DNA from 3 places in the Megasphaera indica genome. Region 1 is predicted to be linked to each of the others. Evidence: riboswitches for the same ligand, from Rfam matches in the RefSeq annotation. Region 1 holds a riboswitch; each other region holds the start of a gene.
The links. A riboswitch is a leader RNA that binds a small molecule or an ion and turns the genes downstream of it on or off. The one in region 1 is predicted to bind ZMP and ZTP.

Region 1 (3,276 bases):
AGCTGGGCCTTTCTTTCGTCTGGCGTCATCTGGTAGTTCATGTCGGTCAGGTAGAAGCAGCCCGTTTCCAGGTAGCGGATGATGGAATTCTTGGGCATGATGATTTTCATGCGCCCCTGTTCGATGATGCGGTACCAGATGTACTGGATGCGCCGGACCCATTCTTTGGTGGCATTGGGATATTTTCCTTCGTCGATGAGCTGGCACAGCGACGTATAGACTTCGTCGGGGAGGAGGAATTCCAGGCCGTTGGTCAGGAAGAAGAGGTAGTTGTTGGATGTAAAGAAGATGTCGCGGTAGCCGAATTTTTCCATGCCCAGGGACTGGCGGGGCTCCATGAGGACGGGCTGGACCATCATGTAGGCGCAGCACTTCTTATAGATTTCCCGGACCTGGGCCGGGTCGGTGATGGTCAGGCACATGTCGATGTAGTCGTCGCCGTCGACGTAGTAGAGGTAGGCAAAGGCGTCTTTGAGGACGATGATGTTGCGGTACGATTCGTAGTCGATTTCGTGCATGGTGAAATTATAGGTCAATAAGTGGTCCAGACACTGATAGAGGCTGCTGGCGGCCTGGGGCATATGATCGGCAAAGACGTCCATCTTCAGGCCTAAGTGGACGTCGCAGGACCAGCGGTCGTTGTGACATTCTTCCAGGAGCTGCCAGATGCCGTTCTGGTCGAGGACGTGGAACTGGCCGGTCATGATCAGCATCCCCTGGGACTGGAGACCTTCCAGGTATTGGTGGAGCAGCTGGCGCAGGGCCGTGTGGCAGTCAGCGCGGCCGGCGTAGAAATGGATGGCCTGGTCGCGGCTTTCACCTTTCCCCGTCCTGGTCTGGGCCTATCGGCGGCGTACCGGCCAGCGGCGCGGACTTTGGCGGTTCGGCCAACGCCGATGCCATCGTCGACCATCCGTATCAGTTCGACTTTTACGATGGCGGCGGCCTGGATATGGCTTTCCTGGGCATGGCAGAATGTAATGCCAAAGGCGACGTCAACGTCAGCAAGTTCAAAGACCGCATCGCCGGCTGCGGCGGCTTCATCAACATCACCCAGAATACGCATAAAGTCGTCTTCTGTGGCACCTTTACGGCCAAGGGCCTGCGCGAAGAAATCCGGGACGGCAAACTGGTCATCACCCATGAAGGGGCTGTCCAGAAATTCATCGATAAGGTCGGCCAGATTACCTTCAGTGCTGAATATGCCCATAAACACAACCAGCAGGTCATGTTCATCACCGAACGCTGTGTCTTCGTCCTCACCGATAAGGGCTTAGTCCTCACGGAAATCGCACCGGGCGTGGATCTGCAAAAGGACATCCTCGACCAGATGGAATTCGTACCGCACATCGCCGAAAATCTGAAGACCATGGACGAACGCCTCTTCCGCGATGAACCCATGGGCCTGGCCCAGGACATCTTTGAACAACAGGCGGGTTAGTGGATAGTGATTAGTGGCTCGTGACACTGTAGTGGCGCACGTGGGTGAACCGTTAGGGATTGGATGTTTCTCCTAGTAAACCGAATGGAAAATGGAAATCACATCATCCTGGAGCGGGCGCCCCACGTGGCGCCCCTACAGAAAAAGGGACCGTCCGAAGGGCGGTCCTTTTTCTTGACATCTCCCGTCTGCGGACGGTATAATAAATCTGAAACATGTGACTGACGGAAGTGGAGTTACCACGGGGAGCATGATTCGTACGAGCCGACCGTCTGGGCGAAACGTTCCAGAAGTGTCGGTATTTTTTATTTTTGCTTAACTATTCAGGAGGAATCACCATGAAAGAACTGCAATTAAAATACGGCTGCAATCCCAACCAGTCGTCGGCCCGGGTTTATATGAAAGATGGAAGCGACCTGCCCTTTACGGTCCTCAACGGCCGTCCCGGTTATATTAATTTGCTCGACGCCTTCAACAGCTATCAGCTGGTCAAAGAATTGAAAGAAGCGACAGGCCTTCCGGCAGCGGCTTCCTTCAAGCACGTCAGCCCGGCTGGGGCCGCCGTCGCTACGGACATGAGTGATACCCTGAAAAAGATATACTGGGTCGACGATTTGAGATTGTCCCCCCTGGCTTCGGCCTATGCCTGCGCCCGCGGTGCTGACCGCATGAGCTCGTACGGCGATTTTGTTGCCCTGTCCGACGTCTGCGATGTCGAAACGGCAACGCTCCTCAAGCGGGAAGTCTCGGACGGCGTCATCGCTCCGGGCTACAGCGACGAAGCCCTGGCTATTTTGAAGACCAAGAAGAAGGGGAATTACTGCGTCCTCCAGATAAACCCGGACTACAAGCCGCGCCTCGTCGAATCGAAGGAAGTCTATGGCGTCACCTTTGAACAGGAACGCAATGAAGCCAAGATTACGACGGACCTCTTCAAAAATATCCCGACGAAGAACAAGGATATCCCGGCAGCGGCTCAGCGCGATTTGATGATCGCCCTCATCACTTTGAAATATACCCAGTCCAATTCGGTCTGCTACGTCAAAGACGGCATGACCATCGGCGTCGGCGCTGGCCAGCAGTCCCGCGTCCACTGCACGCGCCTGGCCGGCAACAAGGCCGATATCTGGTGGCTCCGCCAGAACCCGAAAGTCCTGAACCTGCCTTTCCGCGACGATGTCCGCCGTCCGAACCGCGACAACGCCATCGACGTCTACATCTCCGATGACTACGAAGACGTCCTGGCCGACGGCATCTGGCAGGACCTGTTCACGGAAAAACCGGAACCGCTCACACGGGAAGAAAAGAAAGCCTGGATTGCCCAGCTCCACGGCGTAGCCCTGGGCAGCGATGCCTTCTTCCCCTTTGGCGACAACATTGAACGGGCCCATCGCAGCGGCGTCGACTACATCGCCCAGGCCGGCGGCTCCATCCGCGACGACAATGTCATCGAAACGTGCGATAAATACAACATCGCCATGGCCATGACCGGCCTGCGCCTGTTCCATCATTAAGGCTTCCCCTGGGAAGAAGAAGGACCGCTCACGGGGTTCCTATGCCCTATAGTTTGTAGTATAGAGTTTGTAGGGGCCACGTGGGCGACCCGTTAGGAATTTGGATGATTCTTCTAGCAAACGGGTCGGGAAATCGTACCTATCCCAGAGCGGGCGCCCCACGTGGCGCACCTACAAGAAAAGGCGCTGTCGCACGAAGGGTTATGCCATCTGCTAACTGCTTAAAAGGAGCTGTCGCGATGCGACAGCTCCTTTTTTCCACGAAACAAGAGGTGATATTATGAAAACCTGTACATCTGTCTGTCCTTACGACTGCCCCGA
Region 2 (3,276 bases), on a different contig from region 1:
TTTCGATATCGTCACCAGCCGGGCCGTCGCCCGCCTGAACATATTGGCCGAATGGGCCCTGCCCTACGTGAAGACCGGAGGCTATTTCATTTCCCTCAAAGGGGCCCAGTATGAAGACGAACTGGCAGAAGGCGAAAAAGCCCTGCAGATCCTGGGCGGCAAAATCGCCGAAGTCCGGCCTGTCCACCTGCCGGGACTCGATGACGTCCGCGCCGTCCTTTACATCGAGAAAGTGAAGGAAAGCCCCAAGAAGTATCCCCGCAAGCCCAAGATGGCTGCGAAAAATCCCTTATAGAGAAAGAAGTGTATGCTATGTCTTTGAAAAGAATCTTCTGTCTGGCTGCAGCCGCCTGCCTGACCGTGTCGGCCGCCGTCTTTGCCGATACGCCGCAGCCGCCTGAAATCAGCGCTCATGCCGCCTATGTCATGGATGCCGATACGGGTGACACGCTCTATGCGAAAAATGCCGACGACCGGGCCTATCCGGGCAGTACGACGAAAATCATGACCGGTATTCTCGGCGTCGAATTGGGTAAGGCCCAGGGCAAAATGGACCAGCCCCTCAATATCACCAATGACGTCTACAACATCGAAAGCGATGCGTCTGTCCTGGGCATCGATCCTGACGACCAGATTACCCTGCGCCATGCCCTGACCGGCATGATGACCGTATCCGGCTGTGATGCGGCCGTTGCCGTAGCCGAAACGGTTACGCCGACCCAGGCCGATTTCGTCGCCAAGATGAATGAAAAAGCAGCCGCCCTGGGCTGCACGAATACCCATTTCGCCAATCCCCATGGCCTGCCGGACAGCAATCACTATTCGACGGCCCGCGATATGGCGACGATTGCCGCTTATGGCATGAAAATGCCGGAATTCCGCGACATGGTCAGCCACAGTGAATACGACATGCCCTATATCAACGGCGGGTCCAAGCACTGCACGACGACGAACTATTTCCTGACCAGCGGCTTCCCAGGTGCCAACGGTATCAAGACCGGTACGACCAATGCCGGCGGTCCCTGCCTGATCGCTTCGGCTACCCAGGATGGCCGGACGGTCATCGCTTCCATCATGAACTCGGACGACCGCTTCGGCGATGCCCAGAAATTGATGGCCTATGGTTTTTCCGTCCTGAAACCGGTCGAACCGGCAGAAAACGTCTATATCCTGCGTCAGGCACCGGCAGGCCAGACCTTGTCGGATATCAAGGAAAAACAGGCCCAGGCTGCTGAACTGGCATCGCAGCAGAAGCAGGAAGCAGCTACGGCTGCCGCTTCCACGGCTGCGGCCAAAGCGCCTGTCAAAACAGCTACAACGGTAAAGACCGCAACGGAAACAGCTGCTAAAACGGCAGCCAAGACGACTGCGAAAACCGCTGCCAAAGCTGATACGGTGAAGACCAGTAAGCCGGCTGTTTCCAGCCAGCCTTACGTTCCCTTCTCGCCGGCTGCTTAAAAGTTTACAAAGGGATATTGACAATCACCGTCCATATTCGTATAATAAGCACATCAGCAGATTCGTACAGGACTGACGGAATCAAGTGGAGTAACCACATGAACTGTACGGAGATTTTCATGCCGACCGTCTGGGCAAGAGTATGCTACATATTCTTGAGCCAGGCGGCCGGTATTTTTTTTTCGCCAGCCTGGCTCCTCACAAGGAGTGTTGTCTAAATGAAACGAAATCGCTGGCTCATCGCCCTGTCTGCCATGGGGCTCCACCTCTGTATCGGCAGTGTCTACGCCTGGAGCGTCCTCACCAAGCCCATCATGGAATCTATGGGCTTTACCCTAAAGGAAACGACGTGGACCTTTTCCCTGGCCATTCTCTTCCTCGGCCTGTCGGCCGGCTTTTTGGGCAGTTTCGTCCAGAAAATCGGCCCTCGCAAGTCCGGCCTCTTATCTATGACCTGTTTCGTCACGGCCATGTTCGGCACGGCAGCGGCTCTCTATGCCCACAGCCTGCCCATGCTCTACGCTTTTTACGGCGTCATCGGCGGCGTCGGCCTGGGGACGGGCTATATCACGCCCGTATCGACACTGGTCAAATGGTTCCCGGAAAATCGGGGCTTCGCTACGGGCCTGGCTATCATGGGCTTCGGTTTTGCCAGCCTCATCGCCGGTCCGGCCATGCAGCTGCTGGTCCAGCATTTTGGCTTAGTCGCTAACTTCATCATCCTCGGCTGCGTCTATATGGTCGTCATGACGGCTTCGTCGCTCTACCTGGCTCCGCCGGCAGCCGGAGACGTTCCGGCCAAGGCCGAAAAAGAATCTTCCGTCGAATACGCCGACGCCCAGCCGCAGTTCACCGTCCGCCGGGCCATGAAGACCTGGCAGTTCTACGCCATCTGGTGGCTCTTCTTCACCAACATCACCTGCGGTATTGCCCTGCTGTCTGTCGCTTCGCCCATGGCACAGGATGTCGTCGGCATGTCGCCTATGGCGGCGGCTTCCATGGTCGGCTTCATCGGCCTCATGAACGGCGCCGGCCGCATCGCCTGGGCGACCATATCCGACTACATCGGCCGCTCGGCTACGTATGTCCTCTTCTTTGTCATTGAAATCCTGGCCTTTTGGCAGCTGGCTGGCGTTACGGGCGCCTTCAGTTTCCAGGTCCTGGTCCTGCTCATCATTTCCTGCTATGGTGGCGGCTTCTCGTGCATGCCGGCCTACCTCAGCGACCTCTTCGGTACGAAATACCTCAGTGCCATCCACGGCCGCATCCTCACGGCCTGGGGTGCTGCCGGCGTCGCCGGTCCCCTGGTCCTGTCGCTCATCAAAGAAAATACCAACAGTTATGCCGTCACCTTGTACTTCTTCGTCGGCGCCTTCACCGTCGCCCTGGCCCTGATGCTCTTCCTCAAATACCGCACCCGCCACGGCATCGCCCGCGTCGCAGAAGCACGGGGATGATCGTTCATCGTAGGTCGTTCGTCGTAGGGGGGCGCACGCGGGCGCCCCACGGGTCGCCCCTACAACGAAAAAAAGCTGTCGCTCATGCGGCAGCTTTTTTTTCGATGACGACGAACGATGAACGATGAACGAATCGCAGCCAGGCGACAAATAATCCAAGGCCTGTGGCCTCGTGCGTAGGGGGATGCTCTTTAACCTCTCAGACCGCCTTCGGCGGCCAGCTCCCCTATAAAGGGAGCCTTGGGCGTCCCGTTGTGAACAATGGGAGATATACTCAACTGGTCTATGAGGAATGGTTTTGCGACCTGTGAATAATGATATCAGCAAATGGCATTTCACGGGATTCCCACAACGGGCCGCT
Region 3 (3,276 bases), on a different contig from region 1:
ATGCGGTTGGCAGCCGGTACTTTCGGCAGGCCCGGCATGGTCATGATATTGCTCGTCTGGCAAACGATGAAGCCCGCACCGGTGCAGACGCGGACGTCTTTGACCGTGACCTTGAAGCCCTTCGGTGCCCCCAGGAGCGCCGGGTTATCGGACAGGGAATACTGCGTCTTGGCCACGCAAATCGGCATTTTATCGAGGCCAAAGGCTTCCAGTTCCTTGATCTGTTTCTGAGCGTTGCCTTCAAAGAGGACGCCGTCGCCGCCGTAGACTTTCTTGACGATAGTTTCCAGTTTTTCAGGAATCGAAGCGTTGACGTCGTAGAGCGGTTTGTACGGGGTCTTCGGCTGCTGCAGCAGTTTCAGGACTTTTTCGCCCATTTCGACGCCGCCTTTGCCGCCTTCGGCCCAGCAGTTGTTGAGGGCGACTTCGACGCCGTAATCTTCGCAGAGTTTCCGCAGCGTAGCGATTTCTTCATCTGTATCGCTGATGAATTTATTGATGCCTACGACGACGGGTACGTCGAAGAGGCGCATATTTTCGATGTGTTTGGCCAGGTTGGCAAAGCCCTTCTTCAAGGCTTCGACATTTTCTTCCTGCAAGTTCTTCTTGTCGACGCCACCGTGCATCTTCAGGGCACGGACGGTCGCAACGATGACGACGGCATCGGGTTTGATACCGGCGAAACGGCATTTGATGTCCATGAATTTTTCAGCACCCAGGTCGGCACCGAAACCGGCTTCCGTAACGGCGATATCGCCCATCTTCATAGCCAGTTTGGTTGCAACGACGGAGTTGCAGCCGTGGGCGATGTTGGCGAAGGGACCGCCGTGGACCAAGGCCGGCGTATGTTCGATGGTCTGGACCAAATTCGGCTTGATGGCATCTTTCATGAGGATGGCCATGGCGCCTTCGACGCCGAGCTGACGGGCTTTGACCAGATTGCCGTCCAGGTCATAGGCCACGGTGATGTCGCCCATGCGCTTCTTGAGGTCCATGAGGTCGTTGGCCAGGCAAAGGGCTGCCATGATTTCCGAAGCGACAGTGATCATGAAATGGTCTTCCCGCGGGAAGCCGCAGACTTTGCCGCCCATGCCGACGACGACGTTGCGCAAAGCCCGGTCGTTCATATCCATGACGCGTTTCCAGATGATGCGGCGCACATCGATGCGCAGGGCGTTGCCTTGATGGACATGGTTGTCGATGGCTGCGGCCAAGAGGTTGTTGGCTGCCGTAATGGCGTGCATGTCACCGGTGAAGTGCAGGTTGATATCTTCCATGGGCAGGACCTGGGAATAGCCGCCGCCAGCAGCGCCGCCTTTGATGCCGAAGACCGGTCCCAGGGACGGTTCGCGCAGGGCGACGACAGCCTTATGGCCCATGTAGTTCAGTGCCTGAGCCAGGCCGATAGTGGTCAAGGTCTTGCCTTCGCCAGCCGGTGTCGGCGTGATGGCCGTGACCAGGACCAGTTTCCCGTCTTTATTCTTCGACAGGCGCTTAATGGCGTCAAAAGAAATCTTTGCTTTATATTTTCCGTAGAGTTCCAAGTCATCATCGGTGAGGCCGACTTGTTTTGCAATGGCCGTAATCGGTTCCAATTTCGTCTGCTGTGCAATTTCGATATCGCTCAATACCTTTGCCATAGTAGTTGTCACTCCTGTTCTTTTCTTTGCATAAAAAAAGGCCGCTCCGCTGGAAGGTTGCCCAGACGGTCGGCTTTAAGAAATCATGCTCCCCGTGGTAACTCCACTTCCGTCAGTCACATGATTATAGCTTCATTATACAAAAAAAGAACCCTCTGGTCAAGGGTTCTTTTTCAGGACATCTTACTGGATCACGCTGGTATCGAGGTGTTCAAAGCCCGTGAGCAGGCCTTTCACCTGACTGGCAATCTGCTGACAACCGCCTTTTTCCCTGCTTTCGATGTTCAGCGGCATGTTCGGGTCGTGGAGGGACATGCGCAGCAGGGCCCAGCCGTTAGGGAATACGAGGCGCACGCCTTCATAGGACGGCTTGGCGATGGCGATGCCCGCTTGAGCGGCCCGTTCTTCAAACTGTTTAAGTACGTCAGCGCCGTAGGCCTGGACGTCGTCTGTGCCGATGATTTTCAGGCGGAATTCAACGCCTTCCGCAGGATGGCCCAATTTGGCAATGAGGTCGCCGAGCTGTTTGCCTTCCTTCTTGGCTTTCGTCGCAGCGATGAGCAGTTTGACGGCCAGGTACGCGCCGTCGTCGAGGTAGTAGTTTTCACTCAGCGCGCCGTGGCCGGATGTTTCGATGGCCAGCGGCGAGACTGTACCGGCCTTGTTGAGGCGGATACATTCGTCGATGACATTCTTATAGCCCCGCATATAGCGGTGATGGACCAGGTGGAGTTCATCCTGGAGGAACGTCGTCAGTTCATCGGACGTGACCGAGTCGGTGACGATAGTGCTGCCGGGATAATCAGGCGCCAAGATGGCGGCCATCATGGCGATGAGAGCGTTGCGGTTGATTTCTTCCCCATCGGGCAAGACAGCGCTCATGCGGTCCACGTCGGTATCGAAAATGAGGCCCAAGTCGGCTTTGTTGTCGAGGACAGCCTTACGGATAGAGGCCATGGCATCGGCATTTTCCGGGTTAGGGATATGGTTGGGGAACATGCCATCCGGTTCGAGGAACTGGCTGCCCGTCGTATCGGCGCCGAGTTCCGCCAGGACCTTAGTGGCAAAGAAACCGCCGCTGCCGTTGCCGGCGTCGACGACGATATGCATCCCTTCCAGGGGACGGTCGTACATGCCGGAACAGAGGCCGGCACAAATCTTACGGCGCAGGTGCAGGGCGTAGAGGTCGATCAGGTCCAGCGAGGCAATGGCAGCCGACGATACGGCCATGGCCGACGACTGGGAAGCCAGGGTCAGGACTTCTTTGACTTCGCTCTTTTCCAGGCCGCCGTCGACGGTAAAGAATTTCAGGCCATTGCGGTTATAGGGCAAATGGCTGGCCGTAATCATGATGGAGCCATCCATGTGGGTATCTTCAAAAATAATGGACATGAACATGGCCGGCGTCGAAGCCAAGCCGCAGTCCGTGACGTGGACGCCCTGACCGAGGAGGCCGCCGAATACGGCTTCTTTCATCATGCCCGCCGACACGCGGGAATCGTGGCCGACGGCAATGCGCAGGTCACTCGTCTGTTTATTCAGCTTCTTGGCTAAAAACTTGGCAAATCCAGCGGCAATGCGGTTGACCGCTTCCGGGACCAAGGTGACGTCTTCACCGGGAACGCCGGCGATGGCG

Region 2: it holds a riboswitch for ZMP and ZTP, as region 1 does, so the genes downstream of both, ACFCTO_RS10055 (L-lactate MFS transporter) here and ACFCTO_RS09810 (phosphoribosylaminoimidazolecarboxamide formyltransferase) in region 1, are expected to answer to the same signal.
Region 3: it holds a riboswitch for ZMP and ZTP, as region 1 does, so the genes downstream of both, ACFCTO_RS10210 (formate--tetrahydrofolate ligase) here and ACFCTO_RS09810 (phosphoribosylaminoimidazolecarboxamide formyltransferase) in region 1, are expected to answer to the same signal.

Annotation. Positions count from the first base shown of each region.
Region 1 covers NZ_JBKKJR010000020.1:27,733-31,008, reverse strand. The annotation lists gene ACFCTO_RS09820 (hypothetical protein) at 1-704, opposite strand, end outside; gene ACFCTO_RS09815 (hypothetical protein) at 953-1,441, shown strand; ZMP/ZTP riboswitch at 1,649-1,726, shown strand; gene ACFCTO_RS09810 (phosphoribosylaminoimidazolecarboxamide formyltransferase) at 1,780-2,955, shown strand; gene ACFCTO_RS09805 (molybdopterin-containing oxidoreductase family protein) at 3,236-3,276, shown strand, end outside.
Region 2 covers NZ_JBKKJR010000021.1:18,197-21,472, forward strand. The annotation lists gene rsmG (16S rRNA (guanine(527)-N(7))-methyltransferase RsmG) at 1-295, shown strand, start outside; gene ACFCTO_RS10050 (D-alanyl-D-alanine carboxypeptidase family protein) at 313-1,458, shown strand; ZMP/ZTP riboswitch at 1,517-1,601, shown strand; gene ACFCTO_RS10055 (L-lactate MFS transporter) at 1,677-2,915, shown strand.
Region 3 covers NZ_JBKKJR010000022.1:3,501-6,776, forward strand. The annotation lists gene ACFCTO_RS10210 (formate--tetrahydrofolate ligase) at 1-1,640, opposite strand, end outside; ZMP/ZTP riboswitch at 1,693-1,770, opposite strand; gene ACFCTO_RS10215 (phosphohexomutase domain-containing protein) at 1,824-3,276, opposite strand, start outside.